DNA from 3 places in the Sinobaca sp. H24 genome. Region 3 is predicted to be linked to each of the others. Evidence: a T-box and tRNA genes for the amino acid it is inferred to sense, from the RefSeq annotation. Region 3 holds a T-box; the other regions hold tRNA genes.
What was found. The T-box of region 3 lies ahead of tyrS (tyrosine--tRNA ligase). A T-box ahead of a tRNA ligase gene usually reads a tRNA of that ligase, here a tRNA-Tyr.
Positions count from the first base shown of each region.

Region 1: it has a tRNA-Tyr gene. The T-box ahead of tyrS (tyrosine--tRNA ligase) is inferred to sense a tRNA for this amino acid. The anticodon was not compared.
Region 2: it has a tRNA-Tyr gene. The T-box ahead of tyrS (tyrosine--tRNA ligase) is inferred to sense a tRNA for this amino acid. The anticodon was not compared.

Region 1 covers NZ_JALBWT010000021.1:29,040-35,187, reverse strand. The annotation lists rRNA gene MMY81_RS21710 (23S ribosomal RNA) at 1-717, shown strand, start outside; rRNA gene rrf (5S ribosomal RNA) at 769-885, shown strand; tRNA gene MMY81_RS21700 (tRNA-Asn) at 896-970, shown strand; tRNA gene MMY81_RS21695 (tRNA-Ser) at 973-1,065, shown strand; tRNA gene MMY81_RS21690 (tRNA-Glu) at 1,083-1,157, shown strand; tRNA gene MMY81_RS21685 (tRNA-Val) at 1,163-1,238, shown strand; tRNA gene MMY81_RS21680 (tRNA-Met) at 1,252-1,328, shown strand; tRNA gene MMY81_RS21675 (tRNA-Asp) at 1,333-1,409, shown strand; tRNA gene MMY81_RS21670 (tRNA-Phe) at 1,483-1,558, shown strand; tRNA gene MMY81_RS21665 (tRNA-Thr) at 1,568-1,643, shown strand; tRNA gene MMY81_RS21660 (tRNA-Tyr) at 1,647-1,732, shown strand; tRNA gene MMY81_RS21655 (tRNA-Trp) at 1,749-1,823, shown strand; tRNA gene MMY81_RS21650 (tRNA-His) at 1,836-1,911, shown strand; tRNA gene MMY81_RS21645 (tRNA-Gln) at 1,921-1,995, shown strand; tRNA gene MMY81_RS21640 (tRNA-Gly) at 2,001-2,075, shown strand; tRNA gene MMY81_RS21635 (tRNA-Cys) at 2,121-2,195, shown strand; tRNA gene MMY81_RS21630 (tRNA-Leu) at 2,221-2,310, shown strand; tRNA gene MMY81_RS21625 (tRNA-Leu) at 2,332-2,416, shown strand; gene MMY81_RS21620 (hypothetical protein) at 2,591-2,848, shown strand; gene MMY81_RS21615 (B3/B4 domain-containing protein) at 2,888-3,595, opposite strand; gene queG (tRNA epoxyqueuosine(34) reductase QueG) at 3,668-4,795, shown strand; gene MMY81_RS21605 (methylated-DNA--[protein]-cysteine S-methyltransferase) at 4,817-5,356, shown strand; partial or broken gene MMY81_RS21600 (tRNA (cytidine(34)-2'-O)-methyltransferase) at 5,380-5,753, shown strand; gene MMY81_RS21595 (antibiotic biosynthesis monooxygenase family protein) at 6,139-6,148, shown strand, end outside.
Region 2 covers NZ_JALBWT010000016.1:81,801-87,948, forward strand. The annotation lists rRNA gene MMY81_RS18890 (23S ribosomal RNA) at 1-602, shown strand, start outside; rRNA gene rrf (5S ribosomal RNA) at 663-779, shown strand; tRNA gene MMY81_RS18900 (tRNA-Asn) at 790-864, shown strand; tRNA gene MMY81_RS18905 (tRNA-Ser) at 867-959, shown strand; tRNA gene MMY81_RS18910 (tRNA-Glu) at 975-1,049, shown strand; tRNA gene MMY81_RS18915 (tRNA-Val) at 1,056-1,131, shown strand; tRNA gene MMY81_RS18920 (tRNA-Met) at 1,144-1,220, shown strand; tRNA gene MMY81_RS18925 (tRNA-Asp) at 1,225-1,301, shown strand; tRNA gene MMY81_RS18930 (tRNA-Phe) at 1,373-1,448, shown strand; tRNA gene MMY81_RS18935 (tRNA-Thr) at 1,457-1,532, shown strand; tRNA gene MMY81_RS18940 (tRNA-Tyr) at 1,536-1,621, shown strand; tRNA gene MMY81_RS18945 (tRNA-Trp) at 1,635-1,709, shown strand; tRNA gene MMY81_RS18950 (tRNA-His) at 1,722-1,797, shown strand; tRNA gene MMY81_RS18955 (tRNA-Gln) at 1,807-1,881, shown strand; tRNA gene MMY81_RS18960 (tRNA-Gly) at 1,887-1,961, shown strand; tRNA gene MMY81_RS18965 (tRNA-Cys) at 2,004-2,078, shown strand; tRNA gene MMY81_RS18970 (tRNA-Leu) at 2,103-2,192, shown strand; tRNA gene MMY81_RS18975 (tRNA-Leu) at 2,214-2,294, shown strand; gene MMY81_RS18980 (hypothetical protein) at 2,467-2,733, shown strand; gene MMY81_RS18985 (B3/B4 domain-containing protein) at 2,783-3,478, opposite strand; partial or broken gene queG (tRNA epoxyqueuosine(34) reductase QueG) at 3,577-4,684, shown strand; gene MMY81_RS34305 (hypothetical protein) at 4,701-4,946, shown strand; gene MMY81_RS34310 (methylated-DNA--[protein]-cysteine S-methyltransferase) at 4,998-5,201, shown strand; partial or broken gene MMY81_RS19000 (tRNA (cytidine(34)-2'-O)-methyltransferase) at 5,264-5,827, shown strand; gene MMY81_RS19005 (antibiotic biosynthesis monooxygenase family protein) at 6,021-6,148, shown strand, end outside.
Region 3 covers NZ_JALBWT010000005.1:225,065-231,212, forward strand. The annotation lists gene MMY81_RS09950 (methyl-accepting chemotaxis protein) at 1-1,549, shown strand, start outside; gene tyrS (tyrosine--tRNA ligase) at 1,638-2,894, opposite strand; T-box leader at 2,943-3,159, opposite strand; gene MMY81_RS09960 (MarR family winged helix-turn-helix transcriptional regulator) at 3,166-3,672, opposite strand; gene MMY81_RS09965 (DoxX family protein) at 3,863-4,375, opposite strand; gene MMY81_RS09970 (VOC family protein) at 4,610-4,993, opposite strand; gene MMY81_RS09975 (DUF3870 domain-containing protein) at 5,279-5,602, shown strand; gene MMY81_RS09980 (DUF819 family protein) at 5,669-6,148, shown strand, end outside.

The DNA of each region.
Region 1 (6,148 bases), on a different contig from region 3:
GCTGTACGACTATTCTAACCTCGGTCCGTGATCCGGATCAGGAACAGTGTCAGGTGGGCAGTTTGACTGGGGCGGTCGCCTCCTAAACAGTAACGGAGGCGCCCAAAGGTTCCCTCAGAATGGTTGGAAATCATTCGCAGAGTGCAAAGGCAAAAGGGAGCTTGACTGCGAGACCTACAAGTCGAGCAGAGACGAAAGTCGGGCTTAGTGATCCGGCGGTCCCGTATGGAAGGGCCGTCGCTCAACGGATAAAAGCTACCCTGGGGATAACAGGCTTATCTCCCCCAAGAGTCCACATCGACGGGGAGGTTTGGCACCTCGATGTCGGCTCATCGCATCCTGGGGCTGAAGTAGGTCCCAAGGGTTGGGCTGTTCGCCCATTAAAGCGGTACGCGAGCTGGGTTCAGAACGTCGTGAGACAGTTCGGTCCCTATCCGTCGCGGGCGTTGGAAATTTGAGAGGAGCTGTCCTTAGTACGAGAGGACCGGGATGGACACACCGCTGGTGTACCAGTTGTTCCGCCAGGAGCATCGCTGGGTAGCTACGTGTGGACGGGATAAGTGCTGAAAGCATCTAAGCATGAAGCCCCCCTCGAGATGAGATTTCCCATCACGCAAGTGAGTAAGATCCCTTGGAGATGACAAGGTAGATAGGTTTGAGGTGGACGTGCGGCGACGCATGGAGCTGACAATACTAATCGATCGAGGACTTATCCAACAACTTTTTCCATTCGGATGTCGCTATCCAGTTTTGAAGGAACCAGCCTTGTCCGGTGACGATAGCCAAGAGGTCCCACCCGTTCCCATGCCGAACACGGAAGTTAAGCTCTTGTGCGCTGATGATAATTGGGGGGCGACCCCCTGTGAAAGTAGGACGTTGCCGGGCTTTATATTATTCCACAGTAGCTCAGTGGTAGAGCTATCGGCTGTTAACCGATCGGTCGCAGGTTCGAATCCTGCCTGTGGAGCCAATGGAGAGCTGTCCGAGTGGCCGAAGGAGCACGATTGGAAATCGTGTAGGCGGTGTTAACCCGTCTCGAGGGTTCGAATCCCTCGCTCTCCGCCATTACATAATAGCTTTTAGGCCCGTTGGTCAAGTGGTTAAGACACCGCCCTTTCACGGCGGTATCACGGGTTCGAATCCCGTACGGGTCACCAATAATGGAGGATTAGCTCAGCTGGGAGAGCACCTGCCTTACAAGCAGGGGGTCGGCAGTTCGATCCTGTCATCCTCCACCATTATTTACAACATCGCGGGGTAGAGCAGCCTGGTAGCTCGTCGGGCTCATAACCCGGAGGTCGGAGGTTCAAATCCTCCCCCCGCAACCAAAATGGTCCGGTAGTTCAGTTGGTTAGAATGCCTGCCTGTCACGCAGGAGGTCGCGGGTTCGAGTCCCGTCCGGACCGCCATTTTATTTTTAAAGAAGTAGTTGTATTTTTCTATTGATACAGTATAAACTGTTCATAGAGAAAATATATGTATGGCTCGATAGCTCAGTCGGTAGAGCAGTGGACTGAAAATCCACGTGTCGGCGGTTCGATTCCGTCTCGAGCCACCACTTTTTTATGCCGGTCTAGCTCAATTGGTAGAGCAACTGACTTGTAATCAGTAGGTTGAGGGTTCAAGTCCTTTGGCCGGCACCATGTGGAGGGGTAGCGAAGTTGGCCAAACGCGGCAGACTGTAAATCTGCTCCCTCTGGGTTCGGCGGTTCGAGTCCGTCCCCCTCCACCATTTTTTATTCATATATAGGGGTATAGTTTAACGGCTAGAACGGCGGTCTCCAAAACCGCAGATGTGGGTTCGATTCCTACTACCCCTGCCAATATTAATTATGGCGGTTGTGGCGAAGTGGTTAACGCACCGGATTGTGGTTCCGGCATTCGTGGGTTCGATTCCCATCAGCCGCCCCATTTTTGTATTGGGCTATGGCCAAGCGGTAAGGCATCGGACTTTGACTCCGTGATGCGCTGGTTCGAATCCAGCTAGCCCAGCCATTTATGCGGAAATAGCTCAGTGGTAGAGCACCACCTTGCCAAGGTGGGGGTCGCGGGTTCGAATCCCGTTTTCCGCTCCATTTTTTAACGCGAGTCCCACACATAAAAGACCGCATTTCATAAATGGCGGCATAGCCAAGTGGTAAGGCAGGGGTCTGCAAAACCCCTATTCCCCGGTTCAAATCCGGGTGTCGCCTCCATACATCATTTTTACCTTTATAACCTGCCGGGGTGGTGGAATTGGCAGACACACAGGACTTAAAATCCTGCGGAGGGTGTACCTCCGTGCCGGTTCGAGTCCGGCCCTCGGCACCAACTTCATTAATTCATTGATATGGCGGTGTGGCGGAATTGGCAGACGCGCACGACTCAAAATCGTGTTCTTAACAGAGTGCCGGTTCGATCCCGGCCACCGCTACCATTCATTTAATAGCAGCTCAACAGCTCCCACTGCCGGGAGCTGTTTTTTATATTTTTGAGTGGAAATAATACAAAATCCTGGGCTGTTTCATGATATACTTAGAGAAATCACATATATTCATAATAGTAAGAATTTTCTAATTAATTTCCTTTTACATAAAAAGGGGGAATGCATATGAAGCCGGTCAAATCAAAAACGTCCATAAAGACAAGAGATCTGCATAAAGACCTGCATATTAACTATACACTGACACATACGATTCATTCGACAGTATTTATAACGTTTTTTTTCGAACAGAACGATAAAGAAGACTTTAAAACGATTATTTTAGAGCGGCTTCCCTCGAATTACCGGGCTTATATCGAAGGTAATATTAGAAACTGGTTCACGATTCCTGAAGAGATAAATGTGTATATTCATCATCGATATTAATAATAAAAACACACCCAGGAATGGATGTGTTTTTATTGTTTAGGTTGTTTTCTGAAAGGAGAAAACCGTCTGTTCATCATCTAAGATGGCGACGTCAGCTTCTCCACTGTGAATTTGATGAAACATTTTGGCAGAAGCTGCTAAAAGCTTTTCCGCCTCTTTTTTTGAAAGAGAAGGGGGAAGATAAAATAATTGAAGTGCCTCTGTAGTTTCCGTTGTTGTTTTTGTCCGGTTGGAATCGACAATCGGGCTTCCAAAGGCTCCAATATCGTCGGAAGAAACGATCTTATCTTTAAATGTATTGGTTCTTCCATTTAGTCCTTCGTACGTGTCGGCTTCTTCGCCGATTTTTACCGTAACCGTACCTTTTAATGCAGAAGCGTCATAAATACCGGCAGGAAGCATATATTGAATAGAAAAAAAGTTGTTTAAGTCAACGGCAGAATGAACAAAAGAAAGGTTTCCGTTTTTCTTTACCGCCCGCGCAAGAGATTCATGAGAAGGGCGGTACCTGGACGGATCTGTACCTGCTGCTTTAAAAATATGGCGCCACTCTGCGATGCCTTCTTTTTCTATAAGCGGCAGATCCTGCAGTTCAGTGTGAAGCGTTTCCTGGTAAAATTGAAGACGGCCTTTAATCATTTTAGGAGATTCCCCAACTATGATATCCTTATAATAGATTGCTCCTACTTTCAGTCCGGGAGCGGCATGTAGTAAAGATTGATCGAGCAGGACATGTGTTAACATCGAAAAACTCCTTTGTGTCTTAATAAAATGAGTTTACTATAGTATGGAATGAAGAAAAAGGGGAGACGGCGATTGCCAGGAGAAACACTGAAAGAAAAAATCACATCCTACGCAAAAGAAGTTGGCATTGATAAAGTTGGATTTGCATCAGCTGATCCATTTCTAACATTAAAAGACAGGCTGATCACGCAGCAGGAACTTCAGTACCAGTCAGGTTTTGAAGAGAAGGATATAGAGAAAAGAACCCATCCTTCCCTTCTTATGGAGGAAGGCCGAACGATTATTTCTATAGCGCTGGCCTATCCCTCCAAATTAAAAGATGCCCCTAAAAGCAAAAAAGGAGACAGGCGCGGTCTCTTCTGTCGTGCATCCTGGGGAGAGGATTATCACCACGTATTACGAGATCGTCTCAGCAAACTCGAACAGTATGTGAAAGAATTAGATCCACAGGCGCAGTGCCGATCAATGGTGGACACAGGAGAGCTCTCAGACAGAGCAGTCGCAGAAAGGGCAGGTATCGGGTGGAGCGCTAAAAACTGTGCCATTATCACTCCGGAATTTGGTTCCTACGTGTATCTGGGGGAAATGCTTACATCACTTGTGATTGAGCCGGACATTCCGCTGACAGATCAATGCGGCTCCTGCAATATCTGTGTTGATGCCTGTCCGACAGATGCTCTAATTCAGGGAGGACAGCTTGATGCTAATAAATGCATTGCTTTTTTAACACAGACAAAAGATATGCTTCCAGAACGATACCGGAAAAAGATCGGTAACCGGATATATGGCTGCGATACGTGCCAGCAGGTGTGTCCAAAAAACAAAGGGATCGACTTTCATCATCAGAAAGAATTTGAACCGGATCCGGAAACGGTGAAGCCGAATCTGAACTCACTTCTGCATATGAGCAATAAAGAGTTTAAAGAACGTTTCGGGTCTATTGCCGGTTCATGGAGAGGAAAAAAACCAATTCAGCGCAATGCAGTTATCGCTTTGGGCAACTTTAAAGAAGAATCCGCCGTGCCGGAGCTTGTCGAATTAATAAAAAGTGATCCGAGACCGGTCATCCGTTCCTCCTGTGCATGGACACTCGGGCAGATTGCCACCCCTGAGGCCGTGGTAGGGCTGGAGGAAGCCTATATGCTTGAACAGGAAGCAGAGGTGCTGACAGAACTGGAAACGGCGCTTGGCCTGCAGTGAATACAGAAAGGGGATGCTTGAATGAAAGATATGCTGTATTATACAGAGGTGACCAGTCCTATCGGTCCGCTGACGCTGTTTTCCTCCCATAAAGGGCTGATGGCCGTAAAGTTCGCCAATGCTGAAGAAGCAGTGCCTTTATTTAATATATGGGCATTGAAGGTAAGAGGTGCTGATTTTGAATTGGAAGAAAGTGCATCAGCGCTTAAGGAAGCAATGAAGCAGCTCAATGAATATTTTAATGGGGAACGAAAGGACTTTTCAATTACGTATGATTTAGAGGGCACACCGTTTCAAAAAGCCGTATGGGAAGCACTCATTGATGTCCCTTACGGAAAAACGGCCTCATATAAAGAAATTGCGGCGTCTGCAGGCTCAGAGAAAGCTGTAAGAGCCGTAGGAAACGCCAACAACAAAAACCCAATCCCTATCATGATACCGTGTCACCGCATTATAGGAAGCAATGGGGCGCTTGTAGGGTACGGCGGCGGAATGAACAAAAAAATCTATCTGCTGGAAATGGAAAAAGAACAGATGAAACTACAGTTGGAAACTAAGTAGGCACGAGAGAAAGGAAACATGAAATGAGCAACCATATCGTACTTTATCAGCCGGAGATTCCAGCCAACACTGGGAACATAGCAAGAACCTGTGCAGGCACCGGCACACATCTCCACCTGATTCGCCCTCTTGGATTTTCCACTGAGGATAAAATGCTTAAAGAGCCGGCTGTGACTACTGGCCGGATGTTAAGATACATTATTACGATTCGTTTGATGAATTAACCGAAGTCTTCCCCAAGGGAATATTCTATTTTATCGAAACAGTAGGAAGCAGAACATATTCATCCGTTGATTACAGCAGAACGGATGAAGAACTTTTCTTTGTATTTGGAAAAGAGACAAAAGGAATTCCGCAGGAGCTCATCGACCGTTATGCGGATACATGCCTTAAAATCCCTCAAAACGACTTAATTCGTTCGCTTAATTTATCCAATACGGCAGCTATTATTATTTATGAAGTACTGCGCCAGCAGAATTTCCAGCAGTTAACGTAAAATGACAGGCCCTTTCAAAGGCCTGTCATTTTTACATGGTAACGTTATCAATTTTTACTTTTTGTGAGCCTTCTCATCCACTCCGGCGGTGAAAATAGAAGCTAGAAACATAACGCAGATACCAAGAAGCAGAAGTAGTTTCATATTCATCGTCCTTTCTTATGTAGCAGACTATACTCTTAGTATAACCTACGGATCCCGGTGTGTGAAATGGTATCTGGATTACCACTCTTTATGTTGTTATAATAAATAAAGAATCATTCGAAAAAACAGGAGGCGTCAAAACATGTATGTAG
Region 2 (6,148 bases), on a different contig from region 3:
AGAATGGTTGGAAATCATTCGCAGAGTGCAAAGGCAAAAGGGAGCTTGACTGCGAGACCTACAAGTCGAGCAGAGACGAAAGTCGGGCTTAGTGATCCGGCGGTCCCGTATGGAAGGGCCGTCGCTCAACGGATAAAAGCTACCCTGGGGATAACAGGCTTATCTCCCCCAAGAGTCCACATCGACGGGGAGGTTTGGCACCTCGATGTCGGCTCATCGCATCCTGGGGCTGAAGTAGGTCCCAAGGGTTGGGCTGTTCGCCCATTAAAGCGGTACGCGAGCTGGGTTCAGAACGTCGTGAGACAGTTCGGTCCCTATCCGTCGCGGGCGTTGGAAATTTGAGAGGAGCTGTCCTTAGTACGAGAGGACCGGGATGGACACACCGCTGGTGTACCAGTTGTTCCGCCAGGAGCATCGCTGGGTAGCTACGTGTGGACGGGATAAGTGCTGAAAGCATCTAAGCATGAAGCCCCCCTCGAGATGAGATTTCCCATCACGCAAGTGAGTAAGATCCCTTGGAGATGACAAGGTAGATAGGTCTGAGGTGGACGTGCGGCGACGCATGCAGCTGACAGATACTAATCGATCGAGGACTTATCCAAACACTTTTTCCATTCGGATGTCGCTATCCAGTTTTGAAGGAACCACCGGTTCCGATGTTGTCCGGTGACAACGGCCAAGAGGTCCCACCCGTTCCCATGCCGAACACGGAAGTTAAGCTCTTGTGCGCCGATGATAATTGGGGGGCGACCCCCTGTGAAAGTAGGACGTTGCCGGGCTTTATAATATTCCACAGTAGCTCAGTGGTAGAGCTATCGGCTGTTAACCGATCGGTCGCAGGTTCGAATCCTGCCTGTGGAGCCAATGGAGAGCTGTCCGAGTGGCCGAAGGAGCACGATTGGAAATCGTGTAGGCGGTGTTAACCCGTCTCGAGGGTTCGAATCCCTCGCTCTCCGCCATTACATATAGTTTTAGGCCCGTTGGTCAAGTGGTTAAGACACCGCCCTTTCACGGCGGTATCACGGGTTCGAATCCCGTACGGGTCACCAAATAATGGAGGATTAGCTCAGCTGGGAGAGCACCTGCCTTACAAGCAGGGGGTCGGCAGTTCGATCCTGTCATCCTCCACCATTTTTTATACATCGCGGGGTAGAGCAGCCTGGTAGCTCGTCGGGCTCATAACCCGGAGGTCGGAGGTTCAAATCCTCCCCCCGCAACCAAAATGGTCCGGTAGTTCAGTTGGTTAGAATGCCTGCCTGTCACGCAGGAGGTCGCGGGTTCGAGTCCCGTCCGGACCGCCATTTTATTTTTAAAGAAGTAGTTGTATTTTTCTAGTGACAGTATAAACTGTTCATAGAGAAAATATAAGCATGGCTCGATAGCTCAGTCGGTAGAGCAGTGGACTGAAAATCCACGTGTCGGCGGTTCGATTCCGTCTCGAGCCACCACTTTTTTTGCCGGTCTAGCTCAATTGGTAGAGCAACTGACTTGTAATCAGTAGGTTGAGGGTTCAAGTCCTTTGGCCGGCACCATGTGGAGGGGTAGCGAAGTTGGCCAAACGCGGCAGACTGTAAATCTGCTCCCTCTGGGTTCGGCGGTTCGAGTCCGTCCCCCTCCACCATTTTTATTCATATAGGGGTATAGTTTAACGGCTAGAACGGCGGTCTCCAAAACCGCAGATGTGGGTTCGATTCCTACTACCCCTGCCAATATTAATTATGGCGGTTGTGGCGAAGTGGTTAACGCACCGGATTGTGGTTCCGGCATTCGTGGGTTCGATTCCCATCAGCCGCCCCATTTTTATGTTGGGCTATGGCCAAGCGGTAAGGCATCGGACTTTGACTCCGTGATGCGCTGGTTCGAATCCAGCTAGCCCAGCCATTTATGCGGAAATAGCTCAGTGGTAGAGCACCACCTTGCCAAGGTGGGGGTCGCGGGTTCGAATCCCGTTTTCCGCTCCATTTTTAACGCGAGTCACACATAAAAGACCGCATTTCATAAATGGCGGCATAGCCAAGTGGTAAGGCAGGGGTCTGCAAAACCCCTATTCCCCGGTTCAAATCCGGGTGTCGCCTCCATACATCATTTTTCCTTTTAAACCTGCCGGGGTGGTGGAATTGGCAGACACACAGGACTTAAAATCCTGCGGAGGGTGTACCTCCGTGCCGGTTCGAGTCCGGCCCTCGGCACCAACTTCATTAATTTACTGACTTGGCGGTGTGGCGGAATTGGCAGACGCGCACGACTCAAAATCGTGTTCCAGAGTGCCGGTTCGATCCCGGCCACCGCTACCACTCATTTAATTATACGTAAACAGGTCCCGCTGCCGGGAGCTGTTTTTTTTTCTGTTGGTGGAAATAATGCAAAATACTAGATGATTTCATGATATAATAAAGAAATCATATATATTCATAATAGTAAGAATTTTCTAAATAATTTCCTTTTACATAAAAAGGGGGAATGCATATGAAACCTATAAAACCAGTTAAATCAAAAACATCTATAAAAACAAAAGATCTGCATGAAGACCTCCACATTAACTATACGTTAACACATACTATTCATTCGACGGTATTTGTGACATTTTTTTTCGAACAGAATGAGATTGAAGATTTTAAAACGATTATTTTAGAACGTCTTCCTGCAAATCACCAGACTTACATTGAAGAGAATATGAGAAAGTGGTTTGAAATTGCTGAGGAAATCAACCTGCATATTCATCACAAATATTAAACAATAAAACACACCCAGAGATGGATGTGTTTTGTTGTGTATATCGTTTTTAAAAAGAGAAAGCCGGCTGTTCTGCATCTAGAATGATAGTGGAAGCTTCTCCACTGTGTATTTGATGAAACATTTTTGAGGAGGCTGCCAAAAGCTTTACCGCTTCTTCTTTTGGAAGAGAGGGAGGAAGATAGAAAAGCTGGAGTGCTTCTTTACTTTCTATTGTTGTTTTTGTCCGGTGGGAATCAACAATAGGGCTTCCAAATGCTCCTTTATCATCAGCAGAAACAATTTTTCCTTCAAAATTATTGTCTCTTCCATTTAGTCCTTCATATGTATCGCTTTCCCCGCCGACTTTTATCGTTACGGTTCCATGTAATGCAGAAGCATCGTAAATTCCAACAGGAAGCATATACTGGATGGAAAAAAAGTTGTTTAAATCAACGGCAGAATGAACAAAAGAAAGAGCTCCGGTTTTTTTCACTGTTCGTGCCAGTGATTCATGGGAAGGGCGGTATCTGGAAGGATCGGTGCCAATCGCCTTGAAAATTTTCCTCCATTCTAAAATACCTTCTTTTTCTGTCAGAGGCAGCTCCTGCAGTTCCGTATGCATGGTTTCCTGATAAAACTGCAGCCGGCCTTTAATCATTTTAGGGGAGTCCCCAACTATGATATCCTTATAGTGAATCACTCCAATTTTTAGTCCGGGAGCTGTATCGAGTAAAGATTTATCGAGCAGGATTTGTTTAATCATATAAAAACTCCTTTGTCTCTTAATAAAATGAGTTTACTATAGTATGGAATGAAGAAAAAGGGGAGACGGCGATTGCCTGAAGAAACGCTGAAAGAAAAATCATATCCTACGCCAAAGAGATCGGTATTGATAAGGTTGGATTCGCTTCCGCCGATCCATTTCTAACGTTAAAAGATAGACTGATTACGCAGCAGCAGCTTCAGTATCAGTCTGGATTTGAAGAAAAAGATATAGAAAAAAGAACCCATCCCTCGCTGCTTATGGAAGAGGGAAGAACGATCATTTCTATTGCTCTTGCCTATCCGTCTAAATTAAAAAATGCACCCAAAAGTATAAAAGGAGACAGGCGGGGTATATTCTGTCGTGCTTCCTGGGGAGAAGACTATCATAACGTATTACGTAAGCGCCTCAGCAAGCTGGAAGAGTACGTGAAAGAATTAGATCCACAGGCACAGTGCCGGTCCATGGTGGACACAGGAGAGCTCTCAGACAGAGCGGTAGCTGAAAGAGCAGGTATCGGCTGGAGTGCTAAAAAACTGTGCAGTTATTACCCCGGAGTTTGGTTCCTATGTGTACCTGGGTGAAATGCTCACTACGCTTGCCATCGAGCCGGATGTTCCGTTGACTGATCAATGCGGATCGTGCAATATATGCGTCGATGCCTGTCCGACAGATGCCCTGATCCAGGGAGGACAGCTTGATGCCAATAAATGCATTGCGTTTTTTAACGCAGACAAAAATATGCTGCCGGAAAGATACCGCAAAAAAATCGGTAACCGTATATACGGGTGTGACACCTGCCAGCAGGTATGTCCAAAAAAACAAAGGGGTGGACTTTCACACCAAAAAGAATTCGAACCGGATCCGGAAACGGTTAAGCCTAATTTAAATTCCCTTCTGCATATGAGCAATAAAGAATTTAAAGAACGATTTGGTTCCATCGCTGGTTCATGGAGAGGCAAAAAGCCGATCCAACGTAACGCCGTTATGTGCATTAGGAAACTTTAAGAGGAATCTGCTGTGCCGGAACTTAATGAATTAATTAAAAATGATCCAAGACCAGTGATCCGCTCGTCCTGTGCATGGACTCTGGGACAAATTGGCACCCATGAAGCAATTGTAGGATTGGAAGAAGCTTATATGCTTGAACAGGAGTCCGAGGTTCTGGCGGAGCTGGAAACGGCTCTTGGTCTTCCAGTGAAATAGAAAAGGGGATGCTTGAATGACAAATATACTGTATTATACAGAAGTGACAAGCCCTATCGGTCCACTTACCCTATTTTCTTCCCGCAAAGGGCTGATGTCTATTAAATTTGCAGGCACCGCAGAATCCGTACCGTCCTTTAAGGTCTGGGCTGTGAGATACAAAGGCACCGATATTGAATTAGAAGAAAACGCGTCTGTTTTTAAAGAAGAAATCCAGCAGCTCAGAGAATATTTTGAAGGACACGTACAGATTTCGATGTAGCGTATGACTTGGAAGGAACGTCTTTTCAACAGGCGGTCTGGAAAGCGCTTATTGAAGTTCCTTACGGAAAAAACAGCTTCGTATAAAGAAATTGCTGCTGCTGCCGGTTCAGAAAAAGCTGTCAGGGCAGTCGGGAATGCCAACAATAAAAATCCTATTCCTATTATGATACCCTGTCATCGTATAATAGGAAGCAATGGAGCGCTCGTCGGATACGGCGGGGGACTTGATAAAAAACCTATCTCCTGGAAATAGAAAAAGAACAGACAGCTCAAGAACGGAAAGTCAGGTAGAGCGTTACAGAAAGGAAACATGCAATGAGCAACCATATCGTATTGTACCAGCCGGAAATCCCGGCTAACACCGGAAACATAGCGAGAACGTGCGCAGGAACCGGTACACATCTTCATCTGATCCGGCCGCTTGGATTTTCAACAGAGGATAAAATGCTGAAGAGAGCGGGCTGCGATTACTGGCCGGACGTTAAGATCCATTATTATGATTCTTTGAGGAACTGGCTGAGACCTTTCCGGACGGCATATTCTATTTTATAGAAACCGTAGGAAGCAGAACTTATTCCTCTATTGATTACAGCAGCAGAGAAGAAGACCTCTTTTTTGTATTTGGAAAAGAGACAAAAGGTATACCTCAGGAACTTATCGACCGCTATGCGGATCAATGCCTGAAAATACCGCAGAATGATTTGATTCGTTCCCCTGAATCTATCTAACACAGCGGCCATTATTATTTATGAAGTTCTGCGCCAGCGAGAATTTCCAGCAGCTCACATAAAACCACAGGCTCTTCTAAAGAGCCTGTGGTTTTATAAGATACGTTATCATTTTACTTTTTGTGCGCCTTTTCGTCAACGCCGGCAGTGAAAATAGAAGCTAGAAACATGACACAGATGCCAAGCAGCAGCAGAAGTTTCATCTTCATCGTCCTTTCTATGTATCAGTCTATGCTAATAGTATAACCTACTGATACCAGTGTGTGAAATGGTATCTGGATTACAGGTCTTTAAGTTGGTATAATGAATACAGAATCATTCGAAAAAACAGGAGGCATTAAATTATGTATGTAGTAATGAACGAATTAAATGTGCCGGCACCTGCGCGCGGCCAAATGAAAGAACGATTTGGAAAAAGCGCTGGAAATATGAAAGAGGTGGAAGGCTGCCTGGATTTCATGTTTTTAGAACA
Region 3 (6,148 bases):
TCATGAATGGTATACAGCCGGTGCCGAAACAGGAGAAGCCTCCTGGACAGCGCCTTACTTTGATGAAGCCCTGGATACGTTTCTCGTTACAACAAGCACTCCATTCTACGAATCAGATGGGACGCTTGCAGGCGTTATCTCAAGTGATATGGATGCCGGCTCCATCCAGCAGATGGCAGAAGAAATTGAGGTTGGTGACAACGGCTGGGCGTTTTTAATGGACGAAACAGGAGCATTTCTTGCCCACCCTGAAGCGGCCTCCCTCGAAGAAGACCCTGTGCTTGAAGGAATCAGTGAATCGTTTGATGAAAGTGGAACGGCCTCAGCCTCCTTTTCAGATGGAGATGCTGTTGTTTCTTATGTACCTCTCGAGCAGACCGGCTGGACCCTGGGCCTTGTCCTGCCGGAATCTGAAGTATATGCCGGGGTGAATACGCTTCTAAGGGACGTGGCGATTGCTGCCGGCATTCTTATGCTGCTTACGGCAGCTGCGGTGTTTTTCATCGCAGGCCGAATTACAAAGCCTATCCGTGCGCTTAATGACGAGGTCAAACACGTTGCCGCGGGAGACTTATCCCGCCAAATAGCAGTAAAAACACAGGATGAAACCGGTGAACTAACGACCAGCTTTAATGTGATGGTGACAAACCTGCGGGAGCTCGTCGAGTCGGTGCGTCAATCTGTTCATACATCGGCCGATGCTGTATCACAGCTAAGCTCTGTTTCTGAAGAGACGATGGCCTCCAGCGAAGAAATAACGCGCGCTATTCAAGAAGTGGCAAACGGCGCAACGAACGCTGCGGCTTCTGCCGAAAATTCTTCAAGGAAAACAACGGACCTTTCGGAACAACTGACAGCAATGGCTGCTTTTGCCTCTTCATTGAACCAGCAGGCTTTGAAGGTGGAGGAAACCAACAAAGCCGGCAGCGAACAGACTTCTTTTCTACAGGAAAAGGCCGAGCAGACAGATGGAATGATTGGCCGCGTCGAGGACGTCGTACAGAATCTATCGGACCAGATGAGTGAAATTTCCTCTATTGTCGGAACCATTGCTTCTATTTCAGAGCAGACGAACCTGCTTGCATTGAATGCGTCAATTGAAGCTGCACGAGCCGGTGAACACGGCCGCGGGTTTGCGGTAGTGGCCGACGAAGTTCGCAAGCTTGCTGAACAAACCTCCGGCGCCACCAAGCATATCCGCGTCTCGATGGAGGACATTCAGGAAAAGACGACGAAAGCTTCTGCTGAAATGGCAGACGCAAGAAAACTGTCTACCGAGCAGTTTGAAATTACAGAAACAACCGTCTCTTCCTTTGATGAAATTGCCGCACGAAATACAGAAATGAGTGCCCTTGTATCCCAAATGAGTGAAAGCATTAAGAGCATAGAAAAGAATAAAGAAGATGTTGTCTCTTCCATCGCAGAAATTTGCTGCGGTTGTAGAAGAGAGTGCCGCCACTTCAGAAGAAGTGAGCGCCTCTGCCGAAGAGCAGTTGACGGCTCTTCAGACCGTGGCCTACTCGGCAGAAGAACTGAACGCTTCAAGTGAAAAACTTAAATTACAGATTGAACGATTTACCTCTTAACATTTTCTAAAGTAAGCAGGCTGGTGAGAAATATATTCTCACCAGCCTGCTTTATTGTGTTATTGAGCTTTTTATTTTAATAAATTTACGCTTTCCCACCTGCACGACTGTCCCTTCCGTAACACTCACTCGTTGAGAGGTATCCTCGACCCGATTTCCATCAATTTTTACTCCTTTGTTGTTAATCATTCGGCGTGCTTCACTTGTAGACTGAAACAACTCCAGCTTCATAAGAAAATCTATCACCGGCGTTTCTTGTTCTCCGAGCCACTCGAACTCTGGCATGCTTTCTGGAACCGCTCCTTTTTGAAATACCGTCACGAACTGATGCTCCGCCTGTTTTGACGCCTGTTCTCCGTGATACATTCTTACTATTGTTCTTCCGAGCAGCATTTTTGCATTACGCGGGTGCCGTTCGCCTGAATCGATTTCTTTTATAATAAGATCCAGTTCATCCAGCGTAAAGTCGGTGACCAGCTCAAAATATTTTTTAACCAGTTTATCTGGAATAGACATCGCTTTACCGTACATATTTTGTGGCTCTTCATCAATGCCGATATAATTATTTTTTGATTTAGACATTTTTTCAACGCCATCCAATCCTTCCAGTAGAGGCATCAGCAGGGCCGCCTGTTTCTCCTTCCCAAACTTTTCCTGAAACGGTCTTCCCATCAGTATATTGAAATGCTGATCGGTTCCCCCTAGTTCAATATCGCAGTCTAATACGACAGAATCGTATCCCTGCATCACAGGGTAGAAAAATTCATGAAGTGAAATGGGCTTTCCCAAAGCAGTTCTTTCTTCGAAATCATCTCTTTCCATCAATCGGGCTACCGTTACTTTACCAGCCAGCTGAATCACTTCTTCGAAGGTTAGTTTGGAAAGCCAGGTCGAATTATAGTGAAGTTCGACGTTATTTATATTTATTACTTTGCCAAACTGTTCGAAGTAGGTCCGGGCATTGCGTTTTACTTCTTCATCCGTTAATGCGGTTCGGGCTGTGCTCTTTCCTGTAGGATCCCCAATTTTTCCGGTGAAATCTCCTATTAACAGCTGAATAGTATGCCCATTTTCCTGAAATTGTCTCATCTTCTTTAGCACAACGGTATGACCGAGATGAACATCCGGTGCGGACGGATCTAATCCTAATTTAATTTTAAGAGGACGGTCTTCCATGATAGACATAGCGACTTTCTTTTCCAGGTCCTCTAACGGAATGATCTCCTGTACTCCCTGTTTGTATATGTCCACCTGTCTTTTTACTTCTGCTGCCTGTTCTTTTGAGAGTTGTTTCATCCATTCACTCATTTGTTCATTCCTCCACATTTCCATAATAAAAAACCACCTCCCTTAATGAAAAGGGACGTGGTTGTTGCACGCGGTACCACCCTTGTTGAAGAATATCTTCTTCCACTCAACGAATAACGGCTCGTCCGTCTTTGCTTCTCTTGAACGAGACACAAAGAAAGCTCCGGGAATGTAATTCGTGTTACCTGTGTACCAATTCACACCATCCATCGGCTCTCTGTTACAGGGAGATAACGACTACTCGGTTTCCCATCTATGCTTTTTCTATTTTTTAAAACTGGTTGTCTTTGATCACTTTTCTTAGCAGCCCTGACATCTGCTTTTGCTCCTCCACCGAAAGGCTGGAAACAATTGCTGTTTCCCCTTGATGAAACCTTGGATACAGATCCTCCATGACCTCACGCCCTTTGTCAGTTATCATGACATAAATGATTCTTCTATCTCTCATATCGGCCTTTCGATAACAAAGCTCTTTGCGCTCGAGTGTTTTGGTAATATTGCTTACCGTAGGCTTAGTCACTCCAGCTGATTCAGCCAGCTTTTTTGTTTCGATAGAATTCTTTATCCATAAATCATACAGCAGAGAAAAAGACGTCCAGGATAATCCGTATTCTGATAATACATGCTGTTCCATCTTGTTTTTCAACCCTTGAGCTGCTCGATAAAGGTTCGTCACAACGGCTACGGCATCTAAATCCAGATCTTCTATAGGTAGTTTCGTTAAAAGATAAATGGTTTCTTTTTCCTCAGGAAGCAGCTCTCCCTCATCGTTAAACAAATGGATAAGAAATCCCCTCCTTTATTTTCAAAATCATTAGCTATGAAACGATATTATCAAAAAAAAGAAATAAAGACAATATCCTAAATTCATTTCCACTGCTGCTTCTGCAATTAAAAAGAGAAAGAATGCTGTAAAACAGCTCCTTTCTCCTATTATTTTTGCATTCAATATAAAACAACAAACTTTTTTAAGCAGCTTTCGGCCCCTCTTTCACTGGCGGCCGTTTTCTCATTTTCTCTTTGACTGCAGGAATAAATCGATCCAGGCCAATTCGACCGGCATTGCCTTTTCCAATAAGAAGGAGTATTGCCAAAACAAGCATTATGGGATTAACAGATACGGTGCCGGCAAGTAGAAAAGCCATGTTCATCATCCCGCCAAAGAAAGCAAAGGTCGTAGTGAGCAATCCAATAAGCAGACCTGCTCCTACCAGTACCTCACCCCACATAACGAGAAATCCAAAGAGCTCAGACTGCGGAATCGCTGCATTTTCAAGGAATGCTGTATACCATGGATAGGCTGCTTCCCCTCCTCCATTCATTACAGGTTCTGCAACAGCCTGCTGCAGGTATCCTCCTGGATTAAATCCTTCCGCTATTTTCCCCAGACCGGAAGTAAGCCACGTCCAGCCTAAATATAAACGGGCGGCCAAAAATAGTACTGCTGCGATGGTAGACTCTTTCAAGAAGCGGATCATGATTGAAAACCTCCTAATTGTGAATATTTTCACATATTTTATATTTTTAGTATACCTCATTTTTCTTTATTGTGAATGTTTTCACATAAACAGACAAAAAATATTCACATATGAAAAATAATGTGGATTTTATTATTACCTATACCCTTCGCCCAGTAGCAAGAAAACACCCTTAGGCACCGCTTTTCCTTGGGGAAAAGCAGCTTATTTCTGCTCTGTTACGATTTCCAGATACATTTATTGCTCAACTATCTGAATGAGATTGCCGCACGTATCATCGAAAACCGCTATAGTGATCTCTCCCATGGTGGTTGGCTCCATCGTAAACCTTACCCCTTTTTTCACTAATTGTTCGTATTTTTTATTAATATCTTCCACTCCAAACATCGTTACCGGAATTTCTTCGGAGAATAATTTGCTTTGATATTCTTTGGCAGCCGGATGGTTGTTCGGTTCAAGCACCAGCTCGGTCCCAGCCTGATCATTAGGAGACACAAGCGAAATCCATCTGAATTCACCTGCTGGTACGTCATGCTTTTTTACAAACCCCAAAACATCTGAATAAAATGATAACGCCTTCTCCTGATCTTGAACAAATATACTAGTCACAATGATTTTCATAGTATTTCTACCTCCTTTTTGTTTCTAATACTAGTATAAATCAAAAGGGACTTTCTCTCCCATATCATTACGGCTTGTTATATAAAAAGAATAAAATGAATGAAACAAGTTGTCATCCTTTCTCTCATGAATTTATCTGAATAGTTTCACAAAAGTCTTGTTTTTGTTTACATGTTGCTATAATATTATGTTCAAAGCACGACAGGTCAGGAATACAGCAGAAAGCTATCCCAGCTTTTTTCCTCATTCCCATCCCTTATCGTGTTTCGCAAAAGGAGTTTTTATATGTTTGATCAGGACTCTATTTATATTGTGGGAGAAGCAAAATCCCCCTCCAATAACCCTATCACCGACCAGTACAAAGTTTTCTTCATTGGCTTTGTTGTCGATGAACGATCCGGGAAAATTCTGGATGCAGACTGCTCCGCAATTCTTGAACTAACGAGCCGGTTTGTACAGCATTTGTTTGCAGGCAAAGCGATTACAGCAATAGATGAAGTAACTGCGGATATTGAGCGGAAGTACCATGGCTCTTCCCAGAAAGCGATTATTGCTGCCTTTACGAATGCAAGCAAAAAGTACAGCCAACTGTTCGTACATACGAAATAGCTGCTTTATCTGTTACAGGATAAAATCCAGCCAGTTCTCTATTTTATAGAGGCTGGCTGTTTTTTTATGGAAAATCAAAGGGGGAATTGCTGTGATCAAGATGGATTTTTATACGTTAGTGGTATGATTGCCGTTACTGCTGCTATCGTCTGGGCAGACAGGCGGTTCCAAACAAAATTTTTTAAATACGTTCCGGCTATTGTATTAATTTATATTTCCGCGGCGCTTCTTAATACCTTCGGTTTATTTGGAGATAGTGACGCTATTGGTGACACCAGCTCCACTATTAGAAACGCGCTTTTGCCCGCTATGATCGTTCTTATGCTTCTCAAATGCGACATCCGCAAAATTATAAAACTTGGTCCAAAAATGCTTATTACTTACTTTGTCGCAGCTTTCAGCATCGTCGGTGGGTTTGCCCTCACCTACTTCATTATGCAGTCCTTTTATATAGACGATACATGGAGAGCCTTTTCCGCGCTTGCCGGCTCCTGGACCGGCGGTTCCGCTAATATGGTAGCCCTGCAGAATATTCTCGATGTGCCG